4 regions of the Paenibacillus sp. LX16 genome follow, and region 3 is predicted to be linked to each of the others. Evidence: a T-box and tRNA genes for the amino acid it is inferred to sense, from the RefSeq annotation. Region 3 holds a T-box; the other regions hold tRNA genes.
What was found. A T-box is a leader RNA that pairs with one kind of tRNA and senses whether it is charged. The one in region 3 lies ahead of leuS (leucine--tRNA ligase), so its partner is inferred to be a tRNA-Leu.
Positions count from the first base shown of each region.

Region 1 (6,854 bases), 2.8 Mb from region 3:
GCGCCGAAAATGTAACGGGGCTAAACACACCACCGAAGCTATGGCTTGATGCTTGCATCAGGGGTAGGGGAGCGTTGAATGCGGGTTGAAGGTGTACCGTAAGGAGCGCTGGACTGCATTCAAGTGAGAATGCCGGTATGAGTAACGAAAAGATCTGTGAGAATCAGATCCGCCGAAAGCCTAAGGGTTCCTGAGGAAGGTTCGTCCGCTCAGGGTAAGTCGGGACCTAAGGCGAGGCCGATAGGCGTAGTCGAAGGACAACAGGTCGAAATTCCTGTACCACCGTAATCCGTTATGAGCAATGGGGTGACGCAGTAGGGTAGTGACGCGGACTGATGGATGTCCGTCTAAGCAGTGAGGCTGATGTGTAGGCAAATCCGCACATCGTAAGGCTGGGCTGTGATGGGGAGCGAAAATTATAGTAGCGAAGGTCATGATCTCAGACTGCCAAGAAAAGCCTCTAGCCAGGAGAAGGTGCCCGTACCGCAAACCGACACAGGTAGGCGAGAAGAGAATTCTAAGGCGCGCGGAAGAACTCTCGTTAAGGAACTCGGCAAAATGACCCCGTAACTTCGGGAGAAGGGGTGCCTCGGTAGGGTGAATAGCCCGAGGGGGCCGCAGTGAAAAGGCCCAAGCGACTGTTTAGCAAAAACACAGGTCTGTGCGAAGCCGCAAGGCGAAGTATACGGGCTGACGCCTGCCCGGTGCTGGAAGGTTAAGGGGAGTGGTAAGCCCTTCGGGGCGAAGCTATGAACCGAAGCCCCAGTAAACGGCGGCCGTAACTATAACGGTCCTAAGGTAGCGAAATTCCTTGTCAGGTAAATTCTGACCCGCACGAATGGCGTAACGACTTGGGCGCTGTCTCAACGAGAGATCCGGTGAAATTTTAATACCTGTGAAGATGCAGGTTACCCGCGACAAGACGGAAAGACCCCATGGAGCTTTACTGCAGCTTGATATTGAATTTGGGTACGATCTGTACAGGATAGGTGGGAGCCGTTGAATCTTGAGCGCCAGCTTGAGAGGAGGCATCCTTGGGATACCACCCTGATCGTATCTAGGTTCTAACTTGGTACCGTGATCCGGTACGAGGACAGTGTCAGGTGGGCAGTTTGACTGGGGCGGTCGCCTCCTAAAGAGTAACGGAGGCGCCCCAAGGTTCCCTCAGAATGGTTGGAAATCATTCGAAGAGTGCAAAGGCAGAAGGGAGCTTGACTGCGAGACCTACAAGTCGAGCAGGGACGAAAGTCGGGCTTAGTGATCCGGTGGTACCGCATGGAAGGGCCATCGCTCAACGGATAAAAGCTACCCTGGGGATAACAGGCTTATCTCCCCCAAGAGTCCACATCGACGGGGAGGTTTGGCACCTCGATGTCGGCTCATCGCATCCTGGGGCTGAAGTAGGTCCCAAGGGTTGGGCTGTTCGCCCATTAAAGCGGTACGCGAGCTGGGTTCAGAACGTCGTGAGACAGTTCGGTCCCTATCTGTCGTGGGCGTAGGAAATTTGAGAGGAGCTGTCCTTAGTACGAGAGGACCGGGATGGACGTACCGCTGGTGTACCAGTTGTTCCGCCAGGAGCACCGCTGGGTAGCTATGTACGGAAGGGATAAGCGCTGAAAGCATCTAAGCGTGAAGCCCCCCTCAAGATGAGATTTCCCAATTAGTAAGACCCCTTGAAGACGACGAGGTAGATAGGTTGGGGGTGGAAGTGCAGTAATGCATGGAGCTGACCAATACTAATCGGTCGAGGGCTTATCCTAAAATAAAACGCAAATGAGTTTCGGATCCAGTTTTCAGGGTGTAACCTTGAAGGTATGTAGAAATACATACAACAAGCGCATGGCTATTCATTCACACGATAAGTGATGAACCGAATAACCGTACGGAAGAATTTGCTCAGCAAATTCATGTTTGGTGGCGATAGCGGAGGGGTTCCACACGTACCCATCCCGAACACGACCGTTAAGCCCTCCAGCGCCGATGGTACTTGGACCGCAGGGTCCTGGGAGAGTAGGACGTCGCCAAGCAACCCCATAATGGGGATTTTTTTTCGCCTATCATGCTATTGATTATACATACAAAATTGAATTTTTAGATGGGGCTATAGCTCAGCTGGGAGAGCGCCTGCCTTGCACGCAGGAGGTCAGGGGTTCGATCCCCCTTGGCTCCACCAATATTCCCTGATAGCTCAGTTGGTAGAGCACTCGACTGTTAATCGAGTTGTCACAGGTTCGAGTCCTGTTCGGGGAGCCATGTGGAGAGGTGTCCGAGTTGGCCGAAGGAGCACGATTGGAAATCGTGTAGGCGCCAAAAGCGTCTCGAGGGTTCGAATCCCTCTCTCTCCGCCAGCTCTTAATAATAGATATATGGCCCGTTGGTCAAGGGGTTAAGACACCTCCCTTTCACGGAGGTAACAGGGGTTCGAATCCCCTACGGGTCATAGTAATTCGGAGGCTTAGCTCAGCTGGGAGAGCATCTGCCTTACAAGCAGAGGGTCGGGGGTTCGATCCCCTCAGCCTCCACCATATTTTATGTCGCGGGGTGGAGCAGTTCGGTAGCTCGTCGGGCTCATAACCCGAAGGTCGCAGGTTCAAATCCTGCCCCCGCAATTACTTCATCTAAGAAAGTTTCCTCTGGAACCGTGGTGTAGAGGCCCAACATGCCTGCCTGTCACGCAGGAGATCGCGGGTTCGAATCCCGTCGGTTCCGCCATTTAACTTAATATGCCGGTGTAGCTCAACTGGTAGAGCAACTGACTTGTAATCAGTAGGTTGGGGGTTCAAGTCCTCTCGCCGGCACCATTTTGGAGGATTAGCGAAGTGGCCAAACGCATCAGACTGTAAATCTGCTCCCTTACGGGTTCGGTGGTTCGAATCCATCATCCTCCACCAGTTTTACGAGCCATTAGCTCAGTTGGTAGAGCACCTGACTTTTAATCAGGGTGTCGAAGGTTCGAGTCCTTCATGGCTCACCATTATCATTGTATGCGCGTGTGGCGGAATTGGCAGACGCACTAGACTTAGGATCTAGCGTCTTTGACGTGGGGGTTCAAGTCCCTCCACGCGCATCTTGTATTTGCGGACGTGGCTCAGCGGTAGAGCATCGCCTTGCCAAGGCGAGGGTCGCGGGTTCGATTCCCGTCGTCCGCTCCATTTATTAGTCCCCTTAGCTCAGCTGGATAGAGCGTTTGACTACGAATCAAAAGGTCGGGAGTTCGAATCTCTCAGGGGACGCCATTAACTTCATAAGCCGGTGTGGCGGAATTGGCAGACGCGCGCGACTCAAAATCGTGAGGGAAACCGTGGAGGTTCGAGTCCTCTCACCGGCATCTTTTTCGGGAAGTAGCTCAGTGGTAGAACTCAGCCTTCCAAGCTGGTAGCGTGGGTTCGATTCCCATTAACCGCTTTATATAGATGAAAAAGGAGAGATGGCTTATTTTTATGCCATCTCTCCTTTTTTACTTTTAAACTATTTCTATCGATATGACAGCCAGTAGAAACCCCAAGGCAATATCAGCATGCAGACAGAAAACCTCATCAGAAATTGCCCCGCCTCCAGCACCCCGCAACCTAACTCTGGTATCGGCGAGAGAAGCAACTGGATCTGGTGACCACGATAGTTAAACACACAATGTTGAGCAGGCGCTTCAAGTCTGCTCTTTTTATTAAACTAACGGGCAGGTTAACGTACAATATTCTGGAGCGGTAGTCTTAGATTCAGGTTATTTAACGCCCCCTATTTGCAAAGGCCTTCAAGATCGAAACATACGCAGTATGTGTGTCCGCAACAGCAAGAATTGCCCTACCGAACTACGGATGGACGGAGCACCTTAGAATCAGCAAAAGAAACCCGAAGTCTCATAAAAGACTTGGGTTTCTCGTCAATCTGAGTAGCCTTTAGGACTACTCTCTATTTACTAATATTAAACCAACCTGGCATTGCTTGAATTACATTCCAAAGTTTTTCTGGAATATTAAGCTGGTCGGGTTTCGAAACGATCAATTCAGAATCAACCTCGGCTTCACGTCCATTTGCGACCTTTTCAACCCAGTTAGGATCCATAATTAACGCATGCCCAATGGCGACGAGCGGCAAACCTAATTCCATAGCTTTAAGAGCATCATCCGGTGTTATTATGGAACCAGCAGCCATCACAGGTACCTTACCGTTTGCTCTTTCAAGAATTAATTCAAGCCGTGTTTTTTCATCTTGACTATCTACTGGCTTTGAAGACACATTATCTAATGAAGCATGTATATAATCTAAATCCTGTTCAACAAGAATATCAATTAATTCATACGTGTCTTTCATACGTAATCCGTCCACTTTGGAGGATTCTTCAGGGGAGAATCGGAATCCTAAAATGAAAGGTTTTGTAGCATGTTTTTCAATGACATTTTTGATTTCTCTAATAATTGCCAATGGAAAACGCAAGCGATTTTCAAGTGATCCTCCCCATTGGTCCGTCCGTTGATTTGTCGCTGGCGACCAAAAATTCTGAATTAAAAATCCATGAGCCCCATGGATTTCGACGCCATCAAATCCGGCCTCAATTGCTCGTCTTGTTGTGTCTCCAAAAGCACGTACAATCGACAAGATCTCCTCATGTGATAGTTCTCTTGTTTCTGAAGTTGAACCTAAATTAGTAACTTCGGGTTGCAATGCACTCGCACTAACTGCATCCAATCCAGGCACGGCTTTATTGCCAGCATGGAAAATCTGTAGGATCGCAGGAGCGCCTCCACTTTTCGCTGCCTCAGCTAATTTTCGTAAACTTGGAGTAAATTCATCATTATACCCAGCGAATTCATTTGTAAAACCCTGCCCATTAGGTGTAACATGAGTACACCCTGTAATGACGAGTCCTACTCCATTCACTCTTTGTTTGTAATACTTTACTTCGTCATCCGAAATGGTAAGATCGTCATTACTTGACCAGGTTGTCATAGGTGCCATAACGATACTATTCTTAATTGTTATTCCATTTTTGAATGTGAAGGATTCAAATAACCTACTGTATTTCTGATTCATTTCATTAACCTCGCTCTCATATTTTCTTTTCTATTTCAGTTTAATTGGTTGCCGTTACGGTAAGTCAAGGGTTTATTTTTATATGATTACATATAGAATTGTTGTTGTTGTCATTCTCTTTATGATATATATTTAGTTACAGTAACTGTAACTAAAGGTGGGACAAGTAGATGTTGTATTCAATGACATATGTAGTGGAGAATTTAAATGTATCTGCAAAGACACTTAGGTTTTATGAAGAGCAAGGGATATTACCAAATATATCTCGTGACGAAAAAGGCCGTAGAGTTTATAACGAACAACAATTAGATTGGATTTCTTTTATTCGTTGTCTCAAAGAGACAGGAATGCCTCTTTCAAAAATAAAAGATTACAAGGAACTTTATGAATCGGGAAATAGTACCTTTTTGAAAAGAGAGGAAATGTTGATTCAACATAAATTGGAAGTACAGAAGAAAATTGACGAAAGTTTTAAACACTTGGAAGAAATAAACTATAAAATTGCCATGTATGAACTTCAGAAAGAAGAGGTTATGAAAAATCCTAACTATAACTTTAAATGTCACGGTCTGGAGAATAAGATAGTGAATTAATGTACTTAAGCTAACGGGAAACGTTAGTTAAATAAAGAACAGCGGTAGTCTAGGACTTTCCTCTTTTTCAGTCCAAGGCTACCGCTATTTCTATATTTAATTCCCGACCTCTGATGCCGTTCTGAAAGCCGGTGTCTGATAAAAATATAGTATTACGCCCCTTGTTTTATAATGCTCAAAGTCTTCTTTGTAGAACTAGGATCATCATCGGTTGATTACTCCTCGGGTAAAAGTTATGAACGGTTTACCTTGGCTTCAAAACGATTTTCCAAATCGACCCAGTTGGGGGTAGGGACCCGGGTCTGTTCCTTCCAAAGGTGAAACACGCGGCTCAAAGCTACGATTTCCCCTACGGGTCCGTCAACCAGCCGACTGATCGGCATCCTATGATAAATTTTCATAAAAAGGCGCATCAACGCCGGTCGTTTGCGGATTAGTGAAGCTTGCGCGGCCGGCGTTAGCGGATATCGTAAGGCCTCTAACACGCGAAAGCCTTCGTCCATAGCCGCGCTCATCTCCGCAACAACTTGTCGTCTCCGGCGATTTTTTTTCATTTGGCGCTCGTGTATAACCGTTACAAAGTTTAGCGCAATTACAGGCACGATATGATTCTTCAGCTATGTATCTATATTTTCATGATAGATAGGCATCGTACTCATTTGGTTTACGTATGCGGGTACTCCCCTTCCATGTAGAGGGGCTTTCCAAATAAACATGGCCTAACGGCCACCATCATGAATGAAAATATCTTGGCTTGTGAATCTGAACCTCCTTAATGGAAGTATAGGGCACAGGCCGAGACTTTTTTGGTAGGACATACTCTGAGTCCTTAATTTCCCGACCTAGAGGAACTCGTATTTGTCTCGCTGGTCGAATATTTAAAGCGGTGTTTGTGAATACCAGTCTATGTGAACACTATTTAACAAACTAACAAATTCGCCATTCAAAATCTTCTCTTGAATCAATTTTGGTATACTATGTGGTAGATAAGAGAATTAATTTGAAGTCTGGCTATAAGTGTGTGTCTACAACAACTTGAGAAATGAATTCGATTTTGGTGAAATGCGGAAGCTGTTAGGGCGTAAAGAGAGAAGAGGAGGAATGGAAATGTCGTATCTCGTTGATTTTAAAGATGTATCTACGGTTGGTTTAGAGTCTTCACCTGTAGCAGAAGCGCTTGCTGGTTTACGTGCTAATGAAGCCCGTTATTTTATGAACAAATACAAGCAT
Region 1 covers NZ_CP141152.1:1,087,879-1,094,732, forward strand. Annotated here, with positions in the region: rRNA gene T3H97_RS04915 (23S ribosomal RNA) at 1-1,760, shown strand, start outside; rRNA gene rrf (5S ribosomal RNA) at 1,911-2,027, shown strand; tRNA gene T3H97_RS04925 (tRNA-Ala) at 2,098-2,173, shown strand; tRNA gene T3H97_RS04930 (tRNA-Asn) at 2,178-2,253, shown strand; tRNA gene T3H97_RS04935 (tRNA-Ser) at 2,257-2,348, shown strand; tRNA gene T3H97_RS04940 (tRNA-Glu) at 2,369-2,440, shown strand; tRNA gene T3H97_RS04945 (tRNA-Val) at 2,450-2,525, shown strand; tRNA gene T3H97_RS04950 (tRNA-Met) at 2,536-2,609, shown strand; tRNA gene T3H97_RS04955 (tRNA-Asp) at 2,636-2,712, shown strand; tRNA gene T3H97_RS04960 (tRNA-Thr) at 2,726-2,801, shown strand; tRNA gene T3H97_RS04965 (tRNA-Tyr) at 2,806-2,891, shown strand; tRNA gene T3H97_RS04970 (tRNA-Lys) at 2,899-2,974, shown strand; tRNA gene T3H97_RS04975 (tRNA-Leu) at 2,987-3,067, shown strand; tRNA gene T3H97_RS04980 (tRNA-Gly) at 3,078-3,152, shown strand; tRNA gene T3H97_RS04985 (tRNA-Arg) at 3,160-3,236, shown strand; tRNA gene T3H97_RS04990 (tRNA-Leu) at 3,249-3,328, shown strand; gene T3H97_RS04995 (NADH-dependent flavin oxidoreductase) at 3,910-5,031, opposite strand; gene T3H97_RS05000 (MerR family transcriptional regulator) at 5,202-5,624, shown strand; gene T3H97_RS05005 (hypothetical protein) at 5,858-6,178, opposite strand; gene T3H97_RS05010 (DUF8821 family protein) at 6,732-6,854, shown strand, end outside.
Region 1: it encodes a tRNA-Leu, which carries the amino acid that the T-box ahead of leuS (leucine--tRNA ligase) is inferred to sense. The anticodon was not compared.

Region 2 (6,854 bases), 2.4 Mb from region 3:
TGAGTGCTAAGATCCATTGTCGAAAGGGAAACAGCCCAGACCATCAGCTAAGGTCCCCAAGTGTGTGTTAAGTGGGAAAGGATGTGGAGTTGCACAGACAACCAGGATGTTGGCTTAGAAGCAGCCACCATTGAAAGAGTGCGTAATAGCTCACTGGTCGAGTGACTCTGCGCCGAAAATGTAACGGGGCTAAACACACCACCGAAGCTATGGCTTGATGCTTGCATCAGGGGTAGGGGAGCGTTGAATGCGGGTTGAAGGTGTACCGTAAGGAGCGCTGGACTGCATTCAAGTGAGAATGCCGGTATGAGTAACGAAAAGATCTGTGAGAATCAGATCCGCCGAAAGCCTAAGGGTTCCTGAGGAAGGTTCGTCCGCTCAGGGTAAGTCGGGACCTAAGGCGAGGCCGATAGGCGTAGTCGAAGGACAACAGGTCGAAATTCCTGTACCACCGTAATCCGTTATGAGCAATGGGGTGACGCAGTAGGGTAGTGACGCGGACTGATGGATGTCCGTCTAAGCAGTGAGGCTGATGTGTAGGCAAATCCGCACATCGTTAAGGCTGGGCTGTGATGGGGAGCGAAAATTATAGTAGCGAAGGTCATGATCTCAGACTGCCAAGAAAAGCCTCTAGCCAGGAGAAGGTGCCCGTACCGCAAACCGACACAGGTAGGCGAGAAGAGAATTCTAAGGCGCGCGGAAGAACTCTCGTTAAGGAACTCGGCAAAATGACCCCGTAACTTCGGGAGAAGGGGTGCCTCGGTAGGGTGAATAGCCCGAGGGGGCCGCAGTGAAAAGGCCCAAGCGACTGTTTAGCAAAAACACAGGTCTGTGCGAAGCCGCAAGGCGAAGTATACGGGCTGACGCCTGCCCGGTGCTGGAAGGTTAAGGGGAGTGGTAAGCCCTTCGGGGCGAAGCTATGAACCGAAGCCCCAGTAAACGGCGGCCGTAACTATAACGGTCCTAAGGTAGCGAAATTCCTTGTCAGGTAAATTCTGACCCGCACGAATGGCGTAACGACTTGGGCGCTGTCTCAACGAGAGATCCGGTGAAATTTTAATACCTGTGAAGATGCAGGTTACCCGCGACAAGACGGAAAGACCCCATGGAGCTTTACTGCAGCTTGATATTGAATTTGGGTACGATCTGTACAGGATAGGTGGGAGCCGTAGAATCTTGAGCGCCAGCTTGAGAGGAGGCATCCTTGGGATACCACCCTGATCGTATCTAGGTTCTAACTTGGTACCGTAATCCGGTGCGAGGACAGTGTCAGGTGGGCAGTTTGACTGGGGCGGTCGCCTCCTAAAGAGTAACGGAGGCGCCCCAAGGTTCCCTCAGAATGGTTGGAAATCATTCGAAGAGTGCAAAGGCAGAAGGGAGCTTGACTGCGAGACCTACAAGTCGAGCAGGGACGAAAGTCGGGCTTAGTGATCCGGTGGTACCGCATGGAAGGGCCATCGCTCAACGGATAAAAGCTACCCTGGGGATAACAGGCTTATCTCCCCCAAGAGTCCACATCGACGGGGAGGTTTGGCACCTCGATGTCGGCTCATCGCATCCTGGGGCTGAAGTAGGTCCCAAGGGTTGGGCTGTTCGCCCATTAAAGCGGTACGCGAGCTGGGTTCAGAACGTCGTGAGACAGTTCGGTCCCTATCTGTCGTGGGCGTAGGAAATTTGAGAGGAGCTGTCCTTAGTACGAGAGGACCGGGATGGACGTACCGCTGGTGTACCAGTTGTTCCGCCAGGAGCACCGCTGGGTAGCTATGTACGGAAGGGATAAGCGCTGAAAGCATCTAAGCGTGAAGCCCCCCTCAAGATGAGATTTCCCAGTATGTAAGACCCCTTGAAGACGACGAGGTAGATAGGTTGGGGGTGGAAGTGCAGTAATGCATGGAGCTGACCAATACTAATCGGTCGAGGGCTTATCCTAAAATAAAACGTAAATGAGTTTCGGATCCAGTTTTCAGGGTGTAACCTTGAAGGTATGTACAAGTGACATACAACAAGCGCATGGCTATTCATTCACACGATAAGTGATGAACCGAATAACCGTACGGAAGAATTTGCATAGCAAATTCATGTTTGGTGGCGATAGCGGAGGGGTTCCACACGTACCCATCCCGAACACGACCGTTAAGCCCTCCAGCGCCGATGGTACTTGGACCGCAGGGTCCTGGGAGAGTAGGACGTCGCCAAGCGATATCCTTTAGAGGATGATAAAGATTTACATGTTAGGGCCTTTAGCTCAGCTGGTTAGAGCGCACCCCTGATAAGGGTGAGGTCGGTGGTTCGAGTCCACTAAGGCCCACCACTTCTAGAATAACAAAAAGATTGGGGCCATAGCTCAGCTGGGAGAGCGCCTGCCTTGCACGCAGGAGGTCAGCGGTTCGATCCCGCTTGGCTCCACCAATATTCCCTGATAGCTCAGTTGGTAGAGCACTCGACTGTTAATCGAGTTGTCACAGGTTCGAGTCCTGTTCGGGGAGCCATATTTTGAATATTTCTGACTTTTATATATTAAGGTGGCGGCGTAGCTCAGCTGGCTAGAGCGTACGGTTCATACCCGTGAGGTCGGGGGTTCGATCCCCTCTGCCGCTACTCGGAGAGATACCCAAGTGGCTATAAGGGGACCCTCTGCTAAGGGGTTAGACTGCGAAAGTGGTGCGAGGGTTCGAATCCCTCTCTCTCCGCCATCAATTTATTGAGACCAGGACTTATTTTGCAAGGCCCGTTGGTCAAGGGGTTAAGACACCTCCCTTTCACGGAGGTAACAGGGGTTCGAATCCCCTACGGGTCATAATATGGAGGCTTAGCTCAGCTGGGAGAGCATCTGCCTTACAAGCAGAGGGTCGGGGGTTCGATCCCCTCAGCCTCCACCATAAGAAAATTTGAGAAATGCTTTTTAATGTCGCGGGGTGGAGCAGTTCGGTAGCTCGTCGGGCTCATAACCCGAAGGTCGTAGGTTCAAATCCTGCCCCCGCAATTAATTTCCTATTGGAAATGCCTCTGGAACTGTGGTGTAGAGGCCTAACATGCCTGCCTGTCACGCAGGAGATCGCGGGTTCGAATCCCGTCAGTTCCGCCATTTTAACTCCATATATAATTGGCATATATAGTGCGGTTATATGATGTAGTAATAAAATAAAATATGGCTCGGTAGCTCAGTCGGTAGAGCAGAGGACTGAAAATCCTCGTGTCGGCGGTTCGATTCCGTCCCGAGCCACCTTTCAAGTGGGAAATGAGTAATGTGCCGGTGTAGCTCAACTGGTAGAGCAACTGACTTGTAATCAGTAGGTTGGGGGTTCAAGTCCTCTCGCCGGCACCATTTTGGAGGATTAGCGAAGTGGCCAAACGCATCAGACTGTAAATCTGCTCCCTTACGGGTTCGGTGGTTCGAATCCATCATCCTCCACCAGTCTTTTCATAATCATATGGCGGTCGTGGCGAAGTGGTTAACGCACCGGACTGTGACTCCGGCATTCGTGGGTTCAAGCCCCATCGGCCGCCCTTTATTCTTAATCTATTGGGGATTAGCCAAGCGGTAAGGCAACGGACTTTGACTCCGTCATGCATAGGTTCAAATCCTATATCCCCAGCCATTAAGAGCCATTAGCTCAGTTGGTAGAGCACCTGACTTTTAATCAGGGTGTCGAAGGTTCGAGTCCTTCATGGCTCACCATTTATAATTATTTTGCGGTCGTGGCGGAATTGGCAGACGCGCACGGTTCAGGTCCGTGTGGGCTAACCCCCCGTGGAGGTTCGAGTCCTCTCGACCGCACCATATTTTGCGGACGTGGCTCAGCGGTAGAGCATCGCCTTGCCAAGGCGAGGGTCGCGGGTTCGATTCCCGTCGTCCGCTCCATTATCCATACGGCGCCATAGCCAAGTGGTAAGGCAAAGCTCTGCAAAAGCTTCATCCCCAGTTCAAATCTGGGTGGCGCCTTGACTACTCATTATGGAATTTAATATGCGCCCTTAGCTCAGCTGGATAGAGCGTTTGACTACGAATCAAAAGGCCGGGAGTTCGAATCTCTCAGGGCGCGCCATTTCTTAAAAAAATGTATAATGTCGGGATGTAGCTCAGCTTGGTAGAGCACCTGGTTTGGGACCAGGGGGTCGCATGTTCAAATCGTGTCATCCCGATACTGTTTTGCGGGTGTAGTTCAATGGTAGAACTCCAGCCTTCCAAGCTGGTAGCGTGGGTTCGATTCCCATCACCCGCTTTTTGCTATAGCGGATTCTTGTTGCCTCAGTGGTGACACCTTATAAATAAAGAGAGCCTGTCTGGGGACAGAGCTCTCTCTTTTTTTTGTATTTATCCTCATGTAATCCACAATGTGTTGATTATCCATAATCTTCGGTATCGGTGTATATCGTTCTGATCATACAACTGGTATACACCGATAACCGATCTAGTGGACAGTTTTTACACGGGAATGGTCAGCTGGATGGAGGTTCCCTCATCTGGAGCAGAGCTCATGCTCATAAATCCCCCTACCCCTCTAGCTCGTTCTTCCATACTGAACAATCCAACTCCCTCTCCTTGGGAATTTCCAGAGAATCCAATGCCCTCATCCCGAATGGTCACTTGTATCATTTCATTTTGATCCTCAACGTCGACATATGCCTCCGCTACATCTGCGTATTTGGCTACATTCGTCAATGCCTCCTGTACAATCCGATAAATTGCTATTTCCTTACGAATATCAAGGCGTTTACGTAGAGTGCATTGAAAATGCACCTCAATCCCGTAATGAGAACAGAAGTTTTCGATATAGGTTCTTAAGGCTGGGACGACACCCAAATCATCCAGAACTGAGGGACGGAGTTCCCACGCTAGACCACGAACATCTTTGATGATGTCGGTCACCTGCGAACGAAGACTCTCCAGAGCTGCACTAGGTTGTTCGGCAAGTTGGCTATCTAATTGAATAATAAGTGAAAACAGGCTTTGTCCTATCCCGTCATGCAGCTCTCTTGAAAAACGTTTGCGTTCTTCTTCCTGTATTTGCATGACTTGCGTCATCATAGATTGGAGTTCTGCTTCTACTTTCTTCAGTTTAGTGACTTCATTGCGGATCGCTAAGTACTGATAGGGTTTACCTTCCTCGTCCATAAACGGAACGATCGTAGTATTCACCCAGTAGTAGCTGTTATCTTTAGCACGATTACGTATTTCTCCTTGCCATACCTCACCTGAACGGATCGTAGTCCACAGGTTTTTCATGAAGGCAGAGGTATGATAGCCTGAATTAATAAGACGATGATCCTGACCGATCAGCTCTTCACGACTGTATTGCGAAATCTCACAGAACTTGTCGTTTACGTACTGAATAGTACCTCGATGATCGGTCAAAGCAACGATGGAAGACGTATCTAGAGCAAATTTCAGATTGGATAGTTGGTGGAGTGAGTTACGCAGCGCATGAAGAAAAGGGGATTCTGGTATATAAATTTCCAGATCATTCAGCAGTTTATCGGTTGATTCACCAAAGGCATGCTGCAGTAAAGGGTTAGAAGGTTCATTCATAATGGAGCAGCCCCTTTTTTAGTGCGAATTTGACTAGCTCAGGTCGTGTTTTCAAGTTAAGCTTCTCCATAAGATTACTTTTATGGGATTCTACGGTTTTGACGCTAATCACCAGGTGCTCGGCAATTTCCTTGTTGGCATATCCTTTGGCTACCCACGATAGAATCTCTTTTTCCCGCTCAGACAAGGATTCATAGGGTCCGGCTATGCCTTCCTGTTTGATTTTGTCCAGATATTCACTCATCAGTCGTTTGGTTGCATTTGGGTACAAATAGGCACTACCTTCGGCCACAGACTGGATGGCAGCGAGTAACTCCTCATGAGGTGCGCTTTTTAAAATATATCCGGATGCTCCAGCCTGAATGGCTCGGAACAGATATTCTTCATCGTCATGCATCGTTAAAATAAGGACTTCTGTATCGGGCAACTGTTTTTTTAATTCAGTGGTTGCCGTGAGACCATCTTTGCCAGGTGGCATGCTAAAATCCATGAGTACAACATTAGGTTGTAGCTCTACTGCCTTGCGGATCGCCTCATCCCCGTCTGCTGCATCTCCTACGACCTTAATACCATTTTTGCCGTCCAATAGGGCCATGAGGCCAGAACGTACGACAACATGATCATCCACTACTAGTATACGAATCAATTTGTCATCCCCTCGAACGGTAAACAAACCGTGCGTTTTGTCATAATCATAGCAAATTTTAGGGATTTCAATCAACAAAGATAGTTAGGGACAGCCATATCAAGTATTTTATGAGTTTTATTATCTACAGTAACATTGTTGATCTATGGAGTGAGAGGGTAAGCACATAGTTGGCTAAGGCGTTGAGCGACTTGAGTGGCCTCGGCTACATCAGACTCTGTGAAAGTCCTCACATCACGATTACCAATAAGCAGCACACCGTTAGGCAGATCCCCTGTACTGGAAAAGGGAATAGCAACAGCAGAGTGAAGCTGCTCGGCCAGCATTAGTGCACACTCCTGACGCAGACGTATACTACCTGATAGCAGAGCACTTACAGTCACGGTACGTCCCAAGCGAACAGCCATCCCGGCAATACCATGGCCAATCTTAAAAGAAATAAGGCGATAGCGATTGCTTCGGCTGCCAGAGGCGTAATACCAATGCAACTTACCACCCGACTTGGACATAAATGCAAGGGCAGTGAGATCACCATAAATAGTATCTCTCAACTGGTTCAGTTCTTTTCGCATTTCATCCGTTATTTGTAGCATAGAAGACACATCCTTTTTCATAACCAAACTATATCTCTAATTCATTGTAGTTCCGACAGTTACAAAAGTAGATCAGGGAACCCCC
Region 2 covers NZ_CP141152.1:410,794-417,647, forward strand. Annotated here, with positions in the region: rRNA gene T3H97_RS01760 (23S ribosomal RNA) at 1-1,930, shown strand, start outside; rRNA gene rrf (5S ribosomal RNA) at 2,082-2,198, shown strand; tRNA gene T3H97_RS01770 (tRNA-Ile) at 2,235-2,311, shown strand; tRNA gene T3H97_RS01775 (tRNA-Ala) at 2,334-2,409, shown strand; tRNA gene T3H97_RS01780 (tRNA-Asn) at 2,414-2,489, shown strand; tRNA gene T3H97_RS01785 (tRNA-Met) at 2,525-2,598, shown strand; tRNA gene T3H97_RS01790 (tRNA-Ser) at 2,602-2,693, shown strand; tRNA gene T3H97_RS01795 (tRNA-Glu) at 2,726-2,797, shown strand; tRNA gene T3H97_RS01800 (tRNA-Val) at 2,804-2,879, shown strand; tRNA gene T3H97_RS01805 (tRNA-Met) at 2,910-2,983, shown strand; tRNA gene T3H97_RS01810 (tRNA-Asp) at 3,009-3,085, shown strand; tRNA gene T3H97_RS01815 (tRNA-Phe) at 3,151-3,223, shown strand; tRNA gene T3H97_RS01820 (tRNA-Thr) at 3,250-3,325, shown strand; tRNA gene T3H97_RS01825 (tRNA-Tyr) at 3,330-3,415, shown strand; tRNA gene T3H97_RS01830 (tRNA-His) at 3,435-3,507, shown strand; tRNA gene T3H97_RS01835 (tRNA-Gln) at 3,525-3,599, shown strand; tRNA gene T3H97_RS01840 (tRNA-Lys) at 3,604-3,679, shown strand; tRNA gene T3H97_RS01845 (tRNA-Leu) at 3,694-3,781, shown strand; tRNA gene T3H97_RS01850 (tRNA-Gly) at 3,788-3,862, shown strand; tRNA gene T3H97_RS01855 (tRNA-Cys) at 3,873-3,943, shown strand; tRNA gene T3H97_RS01860 (tRNA-Arg) at 3,970-4,046, shown strand; tRNA gene T3H97_RS01865 (tRNA-Pro) at 4,070-4,143, shown strand; tRNA gene T3H97_RS01870 (tRNA-Gly) at 4,153-4,223, shown strand; gene T3H97_RS01875 (PAS domain-containing sensor histidine kinase) at 4,427-5,530, opposite strand; gene T3H97_RS01880 (response regulator) at 5,523-6,176, opposite strand; gene T3H97_RS01885 (GAF domain-containing protein) at 6,320-6,769, opposite strand.
Region 2: it encodes a tRNA-Leu, which carries the amino acid that the T-box ahead of leuS (leucine--tRNA ligase) is inferred to sense. The anticodon was not compared.

Region 3 (6,854 bases):
TCGCCAACATATTGGCACACGTCCAGCATGGCTGGTCGGTGACATATACTGAAGAGCCTTCACGATCAATTCGGTCAGTAAACAGTAGCAGGTTCTGCTCCGCATGAATAGTGCGAATACAACGCTGCTTCTTAACCATTTCCTCGCGCCCATCACGGTGAACGACCTCATACTCCTCTGAGATCATACAGCCTGCCTCAGAACAGTCAGGCACCCCGGATGGTGCTCCATTATAGGCCGTCCCCAAGAGCTTTTTACCTTGTACAAGTACGGCTCCAACATGACGCCGCGCACAGCGCGAACGGGTGGATACCATATAAGCGATATCCATGAAATAGGTGTCCCAGTCCTTGCGTACATCTGCACTCATTTCCATCTCTCCCGTATAAACAAGTTAAAACGTAAACCATATCCGCTACCGCCGTTCTCAGAGCCTGTACATTGTAATCTTATATAAGTTACAAGCTGACATACGGCTTCATTTTCGCCAACATCTTAGCTCCGATTCCCTTTACATGATCCAAATCATTCACACGTTTGAACGCCCCATGCTGATTACGGTAGTTCAGTATAGCCTCGGCTTTTTTAGCCCCAACTCCTGGTAACTTCATTAACTCAGCAGCAGTCGCCGTGTTGATGTTTACCTTTTTTTCGCCGGAATCGGGTGTAGTAACCGAATCACTTACCGTATAGGTCCTACTCGTCGTTGCACCACTCGAACTAACAATACCTGTGTCTGAGCTCAGATTCGCAACACCTGACTGCTTTACGGTACTTGAATTTCCCGCAATAGAGTTTTCGCTCACAGCAGCAGATACACCAGTAGAAATCTGCATAGTATCACGTTTCACATTGTCAGCGGCTTCGGCATTCCTACTGCGCTCAGCTTTGTCTGAAGGTTCTTTTACAGCAGGCTTTATCTGGGCGTAGTCACTGCTGCGCTGCGACTCATTTGGCTCTGCCTCCATCGCCACAGCCTGCTCCACCTTATGGTTAAGTAAAGTCCACTCTTCTTGCGGCTCAGAGCGCTGTCCTCCGGCAAATAAAATAAGTCCACTCCCGATTACAGCAAGCGTTATCGCTGTTCCTGTCCATACACGTTTCATTTCCGTATCGTCCCCTACTCCACATGGATTTCAGGAAATTGAGCCGACTGAAAACACCGTCTCAATCAAACAGAGCAAGTCTGTCCAATTCCCGTTAAACCGGAGGGTGCAAACAACCTCCATACGGTCTCGCTGTGAGCATTTTTACAAAAAGTGGTACGAGCCCGGGCACGATCTAACATGCTCAGACATAAAATTCGTCATGTCGGCCAAGACCAGGCGCATACACTAAGAAGAATGACAGCTGACAGCACAGCGTCTATACCGCAAAGTATGAAAGGAGGACGTTGAACAATGAAAGTTGGATTTATCGGGACTGGCAGCATGGGAAGTCTGCTAATTGAGTCTTTTATTCATTCCAACGCACTCAAGCCGCAGCAAATATCAGCAAGCAATCGAACGCATTCCAAGGTAACCGAGCTAGCCCGTCGCTATCCAGGTTTGCATGCAGCCCAAAGCAACCGTGAAACGGCAGCGGAAAGCGATGTTCTGTTTATCTGTGTGAAGCCGCTGGAATCAAAAGCCGTAACGGATGAAATACGCAACGTCATTACAGAAGAGCAAATCGTCGTATCTATCACAAGCCCGGTGCAGCTTCGTATTTTGGAGCATGCACTGAAAGCCAAAGTGTCCAAAATTATTCCCAGTATCACACACCAAGTGGGCAGCGGAGCCTCACTATGCATCCATGGAAGCCGGATTACAGAGGAGGACCGCTCCCTTCTGGAAGAGCTTATGTCCCACATCAGCAGGCCGATTCGGGTTAAAGAATCTTATACTCGGATCACGTCGGATTTTTCGAGTTGCGGTCCTGCTTTCTTGGCCTTTTTTATGGACCAGTGGATTCAAGCCGCAGTTCAAGCTACAGGTATAGACCGTACGGAGCTATGCGCCCTGGCTGGTGAAATGATCATCGGCACTGGAAAGCTGCTCACGGAAGGCGGGATGACACCAGCCGAGTTACAGGCCAGAGTAGCGGTTCCCGGAGGTATTACCGCCGAAGCTCTCGCACTGTTGGACATCAGCCTGCATAGTGTCTTTCCCGAGCTGATACAGGTAACGCACAACAAATATGAAGAGGACATGCAAAAGGTAGATGTCTCCTTCGGCTTAAAGCCAATTAACCGGCAACAATATTAACCAGCTTACCTGGAACAGCAATTACCTTGCGGATCGTTTTGCCGGCCAGTGCCTGCTGAACATTGTCCAACGACACAGCGAATGCCTCCATCGCTTTAGCATCAAGATCCTTGGCAATCGTTGCACGCTGCACGATTTTACCATTCACTTGCACAACAATTTCCACTTCGGCGTCCACCGTCCATGCTTCATCATAAGCAGGCCAAGCCGCGTAGGTAATGCTATCGTTGTGTCCCAGCAGCTGCCACAATTCCTCAGCCAGATGGGGTGCAAGCGGCGACAGCATTTGCACGAAGTTTTCCATTGCTGCACGCGGCAGAAGGTCTGCTTTGTATGCATCGTTGGTGAAGATCATCAGCTGGCTGATCGCTGTATTGAAGCGCAGCGCATCCAAATCTTCGGTTACTTTTTTCAGCGTTTTATGCCAAGTACGATTGAACTCATCGCTACCGCCGTCATTTGTAATTTTATCGTTCAGGCTACCATCCTCGGAAACAAACAGGCGCCATACGCGGGACAGAAAACGATGTGCTCCCTCTACCCCATTCTCATTCCATGGCTTGGTCGCTTCCAGCGGCCCCATAAACATCTCATAAATACGCAGCGTATCGGCGCCAAACGTATTGACAATATCATCAGGATTAATGACATTACCGCGTGATTTACTCATTTTTTCATTGTTGTTGCCCAAAATCATACCCTGGTTGACCAACTTATAAAAAGGCTCTTTCGTTTCCACTACGCCGATATCATACAGTACCTTATGCCAGAAACGGGCATACAGCAAGTGAAGAACCGCATGTTCCGCTCCGCCAATATACAAATCAACTGGCATCCATTCACGTTGTTTCTCTTTGGATACAAGCTCTTTGTCATTTTTCGGATCAATAAAGCGCAGATAATACCAGCAACTTCCTGCCCATTGCGGCATTGTATTCGTCTCGCGGCGTGCTTTCATACCTGTCTCAGGATCAATGGTTTCCACCCAATCTGTTGCGTTCGCCAGCGGGGATTCACCTGTACCTGAAGGCTTGATGTTGTCCATCTCCGGCAGTACGAGCGGAAGTTGGTCCTCAGGAACCGTTTTGATCGTTCCATCCTCCAGATGAATTACCGGAATCGGCTCGCCCCAATAGCGTTGACGGCTGAACAGCCAGTCACGCAGGCGGTAGGTGACTTTGCCGTGTCCTTTGCCCTCGGCTTCCAGCCATTCAATCATCTTCGGAATCGCTTCCTCGTTGGTAAGTCCATTCAGCGGGCCTGAATTGACGTGCGGTCCATCCTCAGTATATGGCTCATTAGCCACATCTCCACCTTGGACAACCTCAATGATATTCAATCCGAATTGCTTGGCAAATTCCCAGTCACGCGCATCGTGAGCAGGTACAGCCATAATCGCTCCAGTTCCGTAGCCTGCCAGTACATAGTCAGCAATCCAGATCGGCAGCTTTTCGCCGTTCACCGGGTTCACTGCATAAGCTCCTGTGAATACGCCTGTTTTATCCTTGGCCAGATCCGTACGCTCCAGATCGCTTTTACGAGCAGCTTGTTCACGGTACTGTTGTACAGCATCCTTTTGCTCAGGCGTAGTGATAATATCGACCAATTCCTGCTCTGGTGCCAGCACACAGTAGCTTGCGCCAAACAGTGTATCTGGGCGGGTTGTAAATACTGTGAGTTGCTCGTCATAGCCTTCAATTGGAAAACGAACCTCTGCCCCGGTAGACTTACCGATCCAGTTCCGCTGCATATCCTTAATACTCTCAGACCAATCCAGTTCCTCCAGATCATCCAGCAGACGATCCGCGTATTCCGTAATTTTCAGCATCCATTGACGCATTGGTTTACGGACGACCGGATGACCGCCACGCTCACTCTTACCGTCAATAACTTCTTCATTCGCCAGCACTGTTCCCAGCGCTGGGCACCAGTTCACGGGTACTTCAGCTACATATGCAAGGCCGCGCTTGTACAGCTGGATGAAGATCCACTGTGTCCATTTGTAATAATCAGGATCCGTCGTGCTGATTTCACGATCCCAGTCGTAGGAGAAGCCGAGCGATTTGATTTGACGGCGGAAGTTATTTACGTTTTTCACCGTAATTTCGCGTGGGTGCTCCCCTGTATCCAGCGCATGCTGCTCGGCAGGCAGACCGAAGGCGTCCCAACCCATCGGATGCAGTACGTTGTAGCCGCGCATTCTTTTATAACGTGAAACAATATCCGTAGCTGTGTAGCCCTCTGGGTGGCCTACATGCAGGCCGGCTCCAGATGGGTACGGAAACATATCCAAAGCATAAAACTTCGGTTTGCCCGGCTCTTCCCCGGTGCGGAACGTCTTGTTCTCATCCCAATATTTCTGCCATTTTGGTTCAATACTTTGCGGTTGATAGCCGTGCTTCGGCTGTGTGTCTGTCATTGTCTTTTCCTCCTCAAACGGTATGCAACAAAAAAACCTCTGCATCCCGTAGCGTGTCAGCGCTAGGGACGAGAGGTTATATTCCCGTGGTACCACCCTAGTTAGCAGAAAGCGTTCTTCGCGTTCTACTCCCTTTGCACCTGATAACGGAGGTGATCCGATGCGGGTTAATAACAGGATACAAGCACCTGTAAAGGCGTTCCTGCGTTGGACGCATATCTCCGAGGCGAGTTCACTTTGCGCTGTCAACCGGCTTGCACCACCCGCCGGCTCTCTACATGTCCAGACAAAGCTACTATTCCTCATCAGCGATTGTTTAACCGTTAATAATGGCACTATTATATTGAAAACCGCGAAAAAAGTCAAATAAGGACTACCTTTGGTGTTAAAGACCCCCTTCATACTAATTGTTCATGACACATGCATACGAATGTTTTATAATAATTCCGAGTTAAATCGCTTCAAGTTGAGATGAGTTGAGATAAGAAAGGTGAGCTGAGAAATGGCACAGATTAAAATTTACGGAATAAAAGAAACTCTAAATCCAATCAAAAAGCAACTTTCAGAGGTGATTCATTCTGCTGTGGTGGATGCGTTCAAATATCCTCCTGACAAGAGGTTTCATCGTTTTTTTCCTATGGATCAGGAAGACTTTATATATGCCGATGGTCGCTCTGAGGCGTACACCATTATTGAAATCAGTATCTTTGAAGGCAGAACGACAGAAGCTAAGAAGCAACTCATTAACCTGTTATTCCAAAGAATTAACGATCTTTTGGGTATTTCTCCACAGGATCTTGAGATTACTATATTTGAAACACTCAAACAGAACTGGGGCATTCGAGGTGTACCGGGTGATAAGCTTCAGTTGAACTATAAAGTGAATATATGAGTGCAAAAAGACGCCCTTCATGTCATCATGAAAAGCGTCTTTCTTTTCCTAAATTTGCTCAATGAGTCTTCACTATTTTACAGCAACATAAAACAGTCTCGCCGCGTCATCTTCTGCTTCTACCCATTCAAAATCCGCATATACCTTCACATCACGAAAACCCGCTTTGGACAATTCTGCCTTCATCCAGTCTGGATCATAGGCACGCTGTACATGAATTTCCTCGAAACGCTGATACAGATCGCGTCCTTCATGTTCTGCTTTCGCAAAGATACTAAGATGATGCTCAATTTCACAACGGGGAGTGTCCAACGCACATGTCCAGATATACGAGATAGAGCGATCATCCAGTACGAATGGCTGCTCTTCATCATAACGTAAAAACGTCTGGGGATGATGTACATCGAACAAGAAGGTTCCGCCAGGCTTCAGACCAGCATGCGTTCTACGAAAAGTAGAAATTATATCTTCTTCCTCCAACAAGTAATTCAGACAATCGCAAAAAGAAATTACAGAATCCACAGGCTCGGGTAAAATCCATTTCCTCATATCCTGCTGTATCCAGCGAACGCTCCCCTCACGAAACAATCGCTGTCCCTGGGGAGTGGTTTCCATTTTGCGCCGGGCTACTGCCAGCATGTCAGAGGATAAGTCGATTCCAGACACTTCGAAGCCCGAGTTAACCAGGGGAATCGTAATCGAACCCGTTCCACAGCCCAGCTCAGCCACCGTATGAGGCATACCGTACTGATCCCAAGCCTGCCGTGCAAAGCGCAACCAGTCCGGGTACGGCATGTCCTGCATCAGCTCATCATACACATAGGCAAACTTCCGGTAAGAAGCCATTTTTTATTCCCCATTCCCGTCCTTCGGTTCAGGTATATTCTCCACCAGGTAGGTCCAGTTTTCCTTTTGTGTAACCAGTCCTTCCTTCATCAGCTTGCCCATCGCACGCTTGAAGGCGGATTTACTGATACCAAACCGTTGCTTGATAATATCCGGCGGTGTTGCGTCGGAATAAGGCATGCCGCCGCCCGGACGCTCTTTCAGAAAAGCAATCAGCCGATCCGCATCCTCATCACGGCCTACTTCCTTGCGTGGTGACATCGCCAGATTGACCCGACCGTCTTCCCGAACAAGCGTGACCCGTACCTTGACCTCTTCGCCCAAGCGAAGCATCCGGTTACGCTCCGAGGAATGAATCATTCCAATCGCGCCAAAACCAAGCACACCTCCGTCCACCAGAACGAATGTGCCCATTTGAAGCGGCTTGTACACAGTCGCCTGCACCCACGTA
Region 3 covers NZ_CP141152.1:3,910,180-3,917,033, forward strand. Annotated here, with positions in the region: gene T3H97_RS17395 (deoxycytidylate deaminase) at 1-370, opposite strand, end outside; gene T3H97_RS17400 (ComEA family DNA-binding protein) at 459-1,106, opposite strand; gene comER (late competence protein ComER) at 1,401-2,246, shown strand; gene leuS (leucine--tRNA ligase) at 2,227-4,665, opposite strand; T-box leader at 4,727-4,983, opposite strand; gene T3H97_RS17415 (tautomerase family protein) at 5,168-5,557, shown strand; gene T3H97_RS17420 (class I SAM-dependent DNA methyltransferase) at 5,630-6,403, opposite strand; gene T3H97_RS17425 (CvfB family protein) at 6,407-6,854, opposite strand, start outside.

Region 4 (6,854 bases), 470 kb from region 3:
TTTCAATTGCAGGACCTGAAGTCGTACGAAGATTAACCCCCAACTCATTGGCGATAATGTTAGCAAGAGTTGTTTTACCCAACCCAGGCGGTCCGTACAACAGTACATGGTCCAACGCTTCTTTACGCATTTTGGCCGCTTCAATATATACTTTCAGATTTTCCTTAACCTGATTTTGCCCGATATATTCATTAAGATAACGGGGGCGAAGGCTTAGCTCCGCCGTCTGGTCTTCCATCATCAAATTGGCGGAAATAATCCGGTCATCCATGTTCCATCGCTCCTCTTTTCACCAGACATTCGTTAACGGACATCAGCGTCCTATCCGGCAAACAACAGTTGCAAAGCCCGCTTCATCAAAATATCGGCAGATTCATCAGGTTTCGCATCTTTCTTCATTCTGCTCCATACTTTATCCAACTCAGTATCAGTATAACCGAGCGCCTTGAGCGCCTCACGGGCCTCGCTCCAATATGAACCTTCGCCTTCTTCTACGACAGGCTCAGCAAACAATCCGGTTGCCATCCCAAACGAGCCAATACCGTCCAGCTTGTCTTTCAAATCCAGAATCATACGTTGTGCCGTCTTTTTACCGATCCCCGGTAACTTGGTGAGAAATGTGATATTCTCCTGATAAATCGCCGTTACCACATGAGCAGGCGTACCGCCTCCTAAAATACCAAGCGCAACACGCGGTCCAATACCAGATACATCAATCAGTTTACGGAAAAGCTGCTGTTCCTCACGGGTCGCAAAACCGAACAGTAAAATAGCATCTTCCCTTACATGATGGTGAATGTAAATAACCACTGGACCTTCAGTTTTGGCGAACGCGTAAGGATTCGGACAAAATACCCGGTACCCTACACCCTGCACATCTAAAACGACATATTCATTTTCCAAATGGGCCACAGAACCACGCAAGAAATCTATCATTTTCGCAATACCTCATTTAATTTTGAATTTAGCCCATAGGAGTGCGCATGACAAATTGCCACCGCCAAAGCATCCGCTACATCGTCCGGTTTGGGCACAGCTTGAAGCTTTAGAAACATTCTAACCATTTCCTGTACCTGTTTCTTCTCTGCCTTACCATACCCTACAATAGCCTGCTTTACCTGCATCGGCGTGTATTCACCTATAGGCAAATTACGTTGTTTTGCAGCTAGTACCAGCACCCCACGTGCCTGACTTACAGACATAGCGGTTGTAACGTTGCGATTAAAAAAGAGCTTTTCCAGTGCTACCGCATCAGGCTTATATTTATCTATTAATTGCAACATGCCTTCATATACATGAAGCAGTCTTTCTTCTTCCGGTGTATGAGCCTCCGTCTGGATACAGCCATACTGCACAGGAACCACTTTACTGCCAATCTTGTCTACAAACCCGAAGCCCACAATAGCAATACCCGGATCAATTCCTAAAAAACGCAAAAAAATCTCTCCCCTATCGCTCAAACATGGCGTAACTAAACAATAGCCAGCGTTATCCTGAATATAATCATGGCTAAATATCATATAAAGCGAACATATGTGTCGTTCTTTTCATTATAACAAAACTTTGTATCTAATAGAGGAAAAAATTTAAACGTGAGTAAAAACATAAAAAGAGACGCTTCAAGCCTCACCTCATGGGCAAAGCCTAACGTCTCCGTAGTTACAATCAATAGTGCTGCTTTAATACTCTCTGTGTTCGCTCTACGGCAAAGTCACTAAAAGTGGAGATTACACTGTTATACTCATTTATATCCTGTACACGGATCCCCTGCTGAAGTTGTTTATACACCCCTTCTGGCAAGGCGGTCTCCATGGAACCCACATCCAATTGAAAAAAAGTGCGGATAACTTTTTCCTTTTTAGGTAGCCCCTCATACAATGTAAGCTGGCCGTCAGTGCTCAAACCCATATATCCACGCTCTTTGCATGACTCTGACAAGTCTTCCACCCTTCGCTCCAGCCACACCTCTCCTTTGGTATTAAGTCGTCCCTTCCAATCGGGATGCTGCTTCAGTAAGGTCTCTAGCTGCTGTGAACTTAGCGTTCCCAAGGAAAGTGTTTCCGTACCACACACGTAGGTGGTTAACAGACGGGTCTTCCTGCTTATACCGGAAGCACGAATACTTTGCAATAGCTGCATCTGTGAGGAGTGATCTTCAGTTGGGCTCAGATATGAAGCCTCATCCATGCCCTCCTCTGCCATGACGGTAGTAGCGAGTGGCTGTGACAACATGGCCTGCATATAATTCGAAAACAGAATACCCAACCCTGCCAGCAAACAAGCCGCACCAAAAATGCTACAGGCCCACACAGTTCTTCTCCACTGTTTCCAGCGCCGTTTCATCTGTTTTTTCCAACTTAATCGCTTCACAGTAATCCCTTCCGTCCCACTTTTTGTGTTAGTGTGACCTGGCGATTACTGATTTATACAAAAAGATATTAATATAACAAAAAAGCCGCTGCTTCCAGCGACTTTCCTTTTGAATCGGGATGACACGATTTGAACATGCGACCCCCTGGTCCCAAACCAGGTGCTCTACCAAGCTGAGCTACATCCCGAAATACATGCCGGTGAGAGGACTCGAACCTCCACGGTTTCCCTCACGATTTTGAGTCGCGCGCGTCTGCCAATTCCGCCACACCGGCTTATGAAGTTAATGGCGCGCCCTGAGAGATTCGAACTCCCGGCCTTTTGATTCGTAGTCAAACGCTCTATCCAGCTGAGCTAAGGGCGCAAATATGGAGCGGACGACGGGAATCGAACCCGCGACCCTCGCCTTGGCAAGGCGATGCTCTACCGCTGAGCCACGTCCGCAATATCATTATATCCATGACATATAAGTGCATGAATGGTGAGCCATGAAGGACTCGAACCTTCGACACCCTGATTAAAAGTCAGGTGCTCTACCAACTGAGCTAATGGCTCCCAACAGGATAATATAACTTTGTAAAAATGGCGGAACTGACGGGATTCGAACCCGCGATCTCCTGCGTGACAGGCAGGCATGTTAGGCCTCTACACCACAGTTCCATAGCAATTTACATTCAAAAGTTAATTGGTTGCGGGGGCAGGATTTGAACCTGCGGCCTTCGGGTTATGAGCCCGACGAGCTACCGAACTGCTCCACCCCGCGATAATATGAGGGACTGCTATTTAAGTAAATGGTGGAGGCTGAGGGGCTCGAACCCCCGACCCTCTGCTTGTAAGGCAGATGCTCTCCCAGCTGAGCTAAGCCTCCATATTACTTATGACCCGTAGGGGATTCGAACCCCTGTTACCTCCGTGAAAGGGAGGTGTCTTAACCCCTTGACCAACGGGCCATGCAATAAAATAATTCTGGCGGAGAGAGAGGGATTCGAACCCTCGAGACGCTTTTGGCGCCTACACGATTTCCAATCGTGCTCCTTCGGCCAACTCGGACACCTCTCCATATGGCTCCCCGAACAGGACTCGAACCTGTGACAACTCGATTAACAGTCGAGTGCTCTACCAACTGAGCTATCAGGGAATAATAATCATAAAGCTCTGCTTGGCGACGTCCTACTCTCCCAGGACCCTGCGGTCCAAGTACCATCGGCGCTGGAGGGCTTAACGGTCGTGTTCGGGATGGGTACGTGTGGAACCCCTCCGCTATCGCCACCAAACATGAATTTGCTGTGCAAATTCTACCGTACGGTTATTCGGTCCATCACTTATCGTGTGAATGAATAGCCATGCGCTTGTTGTATGTATTTCTACATACCTTCAAGGTTACACCCTGAAAACTGGATCCGAAACTTATTTGCGTTTTATTCTTTAGGATAAGCCCTCGACCGATTAGTATTGGTCAGCTCCATGCATTACTGCACTTCCACCCCCAACCTATCTACCTCGTCGTCTTCAAGGGGTCTTACATACTGGGAAATCTCATCTTGAGGGGGGCTTCACGCTTAGATGCTTTCAGCGCTTATCCCTTCCGTACATAGCTACCCAGCGGTGCTCCTGGCGGAACAACTGGTACACCAGCGGTACGTCCATCCCGGTCCTCTCGTACTAAGGACAGCTCCTCTCAAATTTCCTACGCCCACGACAGATAGGGACCGAACTGTCTCACGACGTTCTGAACCCAGCTCGCGTACCGCTTTAATGGGCGAACAGCCCAACCCTTGGGACCTACTTCAGCCCCAGGATGCGATGAGCCGACATCGAGGTGCCAAACCTCCCCGTCGATGTGGACTCTTGGGGGAGATAAGCCTGTTATCCCCAGGGTAGCTTTTATCCGTTGAGCGATGGCCCTTCCATGCGGTACCACCGGATCACTAAGCCCGACTTTCGTCCCTGCTCGACTTGTAGGTCTCGCAGTCAAGCTCCCTTCTGCCTTTGCACTCTTCGAATGATTTCCAACCATTCTGAGGGAACCTTGGGGCGCCTCCGTTACTCTTTAGGAGGCGACCGCCCCAGTCAAACTGCCCACCTGACACTGTCCTCGCACCGGTTTACGGTACCAAGTTAGAACCTAGATACGATCAGGGTGGTATCCCAAGGATGCCTCCCTTCAAGCTGGCGCTCAAAGTTCTACGGCTCCCACCTATCCTGTACAGATCGTACCCAAATTCAATATCAAGCTGCAGTAAAGCTCCATGGGGTCTTTCCGTCTTGTCGCGGGTAACCTGCATCTTCACAGGTATTAAAATTTCACCGGATCTCTCGTTGAGACAGCGCCCAAGTCGTTACGCCATTCGTGCGGGTCAGAATTTACCTGACAAGGAATTTCGCTACCTTAGGACCGTTATAGTTACGGCCGCCGTTTACTGGGGCTTCGGTTCATAGCTTCGCCCCGAAGGGCTTACCACTCCCCTTAACCTTCCAGCACCGGGCAGGCGTCAGCCCGTATACTTCGCCTTGCGGCTTCGCACAGACCTGTGTTTTTGCTAAACAGTCGCTTGGGCCTTTTCACTGCGGCCCCCTCGGGCTATTCACCCTACCGAGGCACCCCTTCTCCCGAAGTTACGGGGTCATTTTGCCGAGTTCCTTAACGAGAGTTCTTCCGCGCGCCTTAGAATTCTCTTCTCGCCTACCTGTGTCGGTTTGCGGTACGGGCACCTTCTCCTGGCTAGAGGCTTTTCTTGGCAGTCTGAGATCATGACCTTCGCTACTATAATTTTCGCTCCCCATCACAGCCCAGCCTTACGATGTGCGGATTTGCCTACACACCAGCCTCACTGCTTAGACGGACATCCATCAGTCCGCGTCACTACCCTACTGCGTCACCCCATCGCTCATAACGGATTACGGTGGTACAGGAATTTCGACCTGTTGTCCTTCGACTACGCCTATCGGCCTCGCCTTAGGTCCCGACTTACCCTGAGCGGACGAACCTTCCTCAGGAACCCTTAGGCTTTCGGCGGATCTGATTCTCACAGATCTTTTCGTTACTCATACCGGCATTCTCACTTGAATGCAGTCCAGCGCTCCTTACGGTACACCTTCAACCCGCATTCAACGCTCCCCTACCCCTGATGCAATGCATCAAGCCATAGCTTCGGTGGTGTGTTTAGCCCCGTTACATTTTCGGCGCAGAGTCACTCGACCAGTGAGCTATTACGCACTCTTTCAATGGTGGCTGCTTCTAAGCCAACATCCTGGTTGTCTGTGCAACTCCACATCCTTTCCCACTTAACACACACTTGGGGACCTTAGCTGATGGTCTGGGCTGTTTCCCTTTCGACAATGGATCTTAGCACTCACTGTCTGACTCCCGGAACTAAATCTATGGCATTCGGAGTTTGACTGAGCTTGGTAACCCTTGCGGGCCCCGCACCCAATCAGTGCTCTACCTCCACGATTCTTTTTTCCGAGGCTAGCCCTAAAGCTATTTCGGGGAGAACCAGCTATCTCCGGGTTCGATTGGAATTTCTCCGCTACCCCCACCTCATCCCCGCATTTTTCAACATGCGTGGGTTCGGGCCTCCAGTGCGTGTTACCGCACCTTCACCCTGGACAGGGGTAGATCACCCGGTTTCGGGTCTACGTCCACGTACTCATTCGCCCTATTCAGACTCGCTTTCGCTGCGGCTTCAGCTCTTCACCTTAACCTTGCACGGGAACGTAACTCGCCGGTTCATTCTACAAAAGGCACGCCATCACCCATAGATCGGGCTCTGACTTCTTGTAAGCACACGGTTTCAGGATCTATTTCACTCCCCTTCCGGGGTGCTTTTCACCTTTCCCTCACGGTACTGCTTCACTATCGGTCGCCAGGGAGTATTTAGCCTTGGCAGATGGTCCTGCCGGATTCATACGGGGTTTCACGTGCCCCGCACTACTCGGGATCCGTCTCGGAGAGAACAAGTTTTGAACTACAGGGCTTTTACCTTCTCTGGCGGGCCTTTCCAGACCTCTTCATCTAACCGGTTCCTTTGTAACTCCATGTGAGACGTCCCACAACCCCAAGGAGCAAGCTTCTTGGTTTGGGCTAATCCGCGTTCGCTCGCCGCTACTGACGGAATCACTATTGTTTTCTCTTCCTCAGGGTACTTAGATGTTTCAGTTCCCCTGGTCTGCCTCTATTCTGCCTATGTATTCAGCAGAAAGTGACTGTCGATGAAGACAGCCGGGTTTCCCCATTCGGACATCCCCGGATCAAAGCTTGCTTACAGCTCCCCGAGGCCTTATCGTTGTTCGCCACGTCCTTCGTCGGCTCCTGGCGCCTAGGCATCCTCCGTGTGCTCTTTGTAGCTTAACCTAGTATTTACATCGTAAATACGATTTGCTTTGAATTCCGGTTCAACACTTACGTGTGAATGAAATTCAAGGCAGCTACCTTTATTTCACTTGTTTACACAAGATCAGCTTAAAGGAATATTCTAAAACGC
Region 4 covers NZ_CP141152.1:4,383,490-4,390,343, forward strand. Annotated here, with positions in the region: gene ruvB (Holliday junction branch migration DNA helicase RuvB) at 1-271, opposite strand, end outside; gene ruvA (Holliday junction branch migration protein RuvA) at 322-936, opposite strand; gene ruvC (crossover junction endodeoxyribonuclease RuvC) at 933-1,436, opposite strand; gene T3H97_RS19550 (BofC C-terminal domain-containing protein) at 1,666-2,370, opposite strand; tRNA gene T3H97_RS19555 (tRNA-Pro) at 2,485-2,558, opposite strand; tRNA gene T3H97_RS19560 (tRNA-Leu) at 2,566-2,645, opposite strand; tRNA gene T3H97_RS19565 (tRNA-Arg) at 2,658-2,734, opposite strand; tRNA gene T3H97_RS19570 (tRNA-Gly) at 2,740-2,814, opposite strand; tRNA gene T3H97_RS19575 (tRNA-Lys) at 2,850-2,925, opposite strand; tRNA gene T3H97_RS19580 (tRNA-Asp) at 2,954-3,030, opposite strand; tRNA gene T3H97_RS19585 (tRNA-Met) at 3,057-3,133, opposite strand; tRNA gene T3H97_RS19590 (tRNA-Val) at 3,163-3,238, opposite strand; tRNA gene T3H97_RS19595 (tRNA-Glu) at 3,249-3,320, opposite strand; tRNA gene T3H97_RS19600 (tRNA-Ser) at 3,338-3,429, opposite strand; tRNA gene T3H97_RS19605 (tRNA-Asn) at 3,433-3,508, opposite strand; rRNA gene rrf (5S ribosomal RNA) at 3,528-3,644, opposite strand; rRNA gene T3H97_RS19615 (23S ribosomal RNA) at 3,797-6,724, opposite strand.
Region 4: it encodes a tRNA-Leu, which carries the amino acid that the T-box ahead of leuS (leucine--tRNA ligase) is inferred to sense. The anticodon was not compared.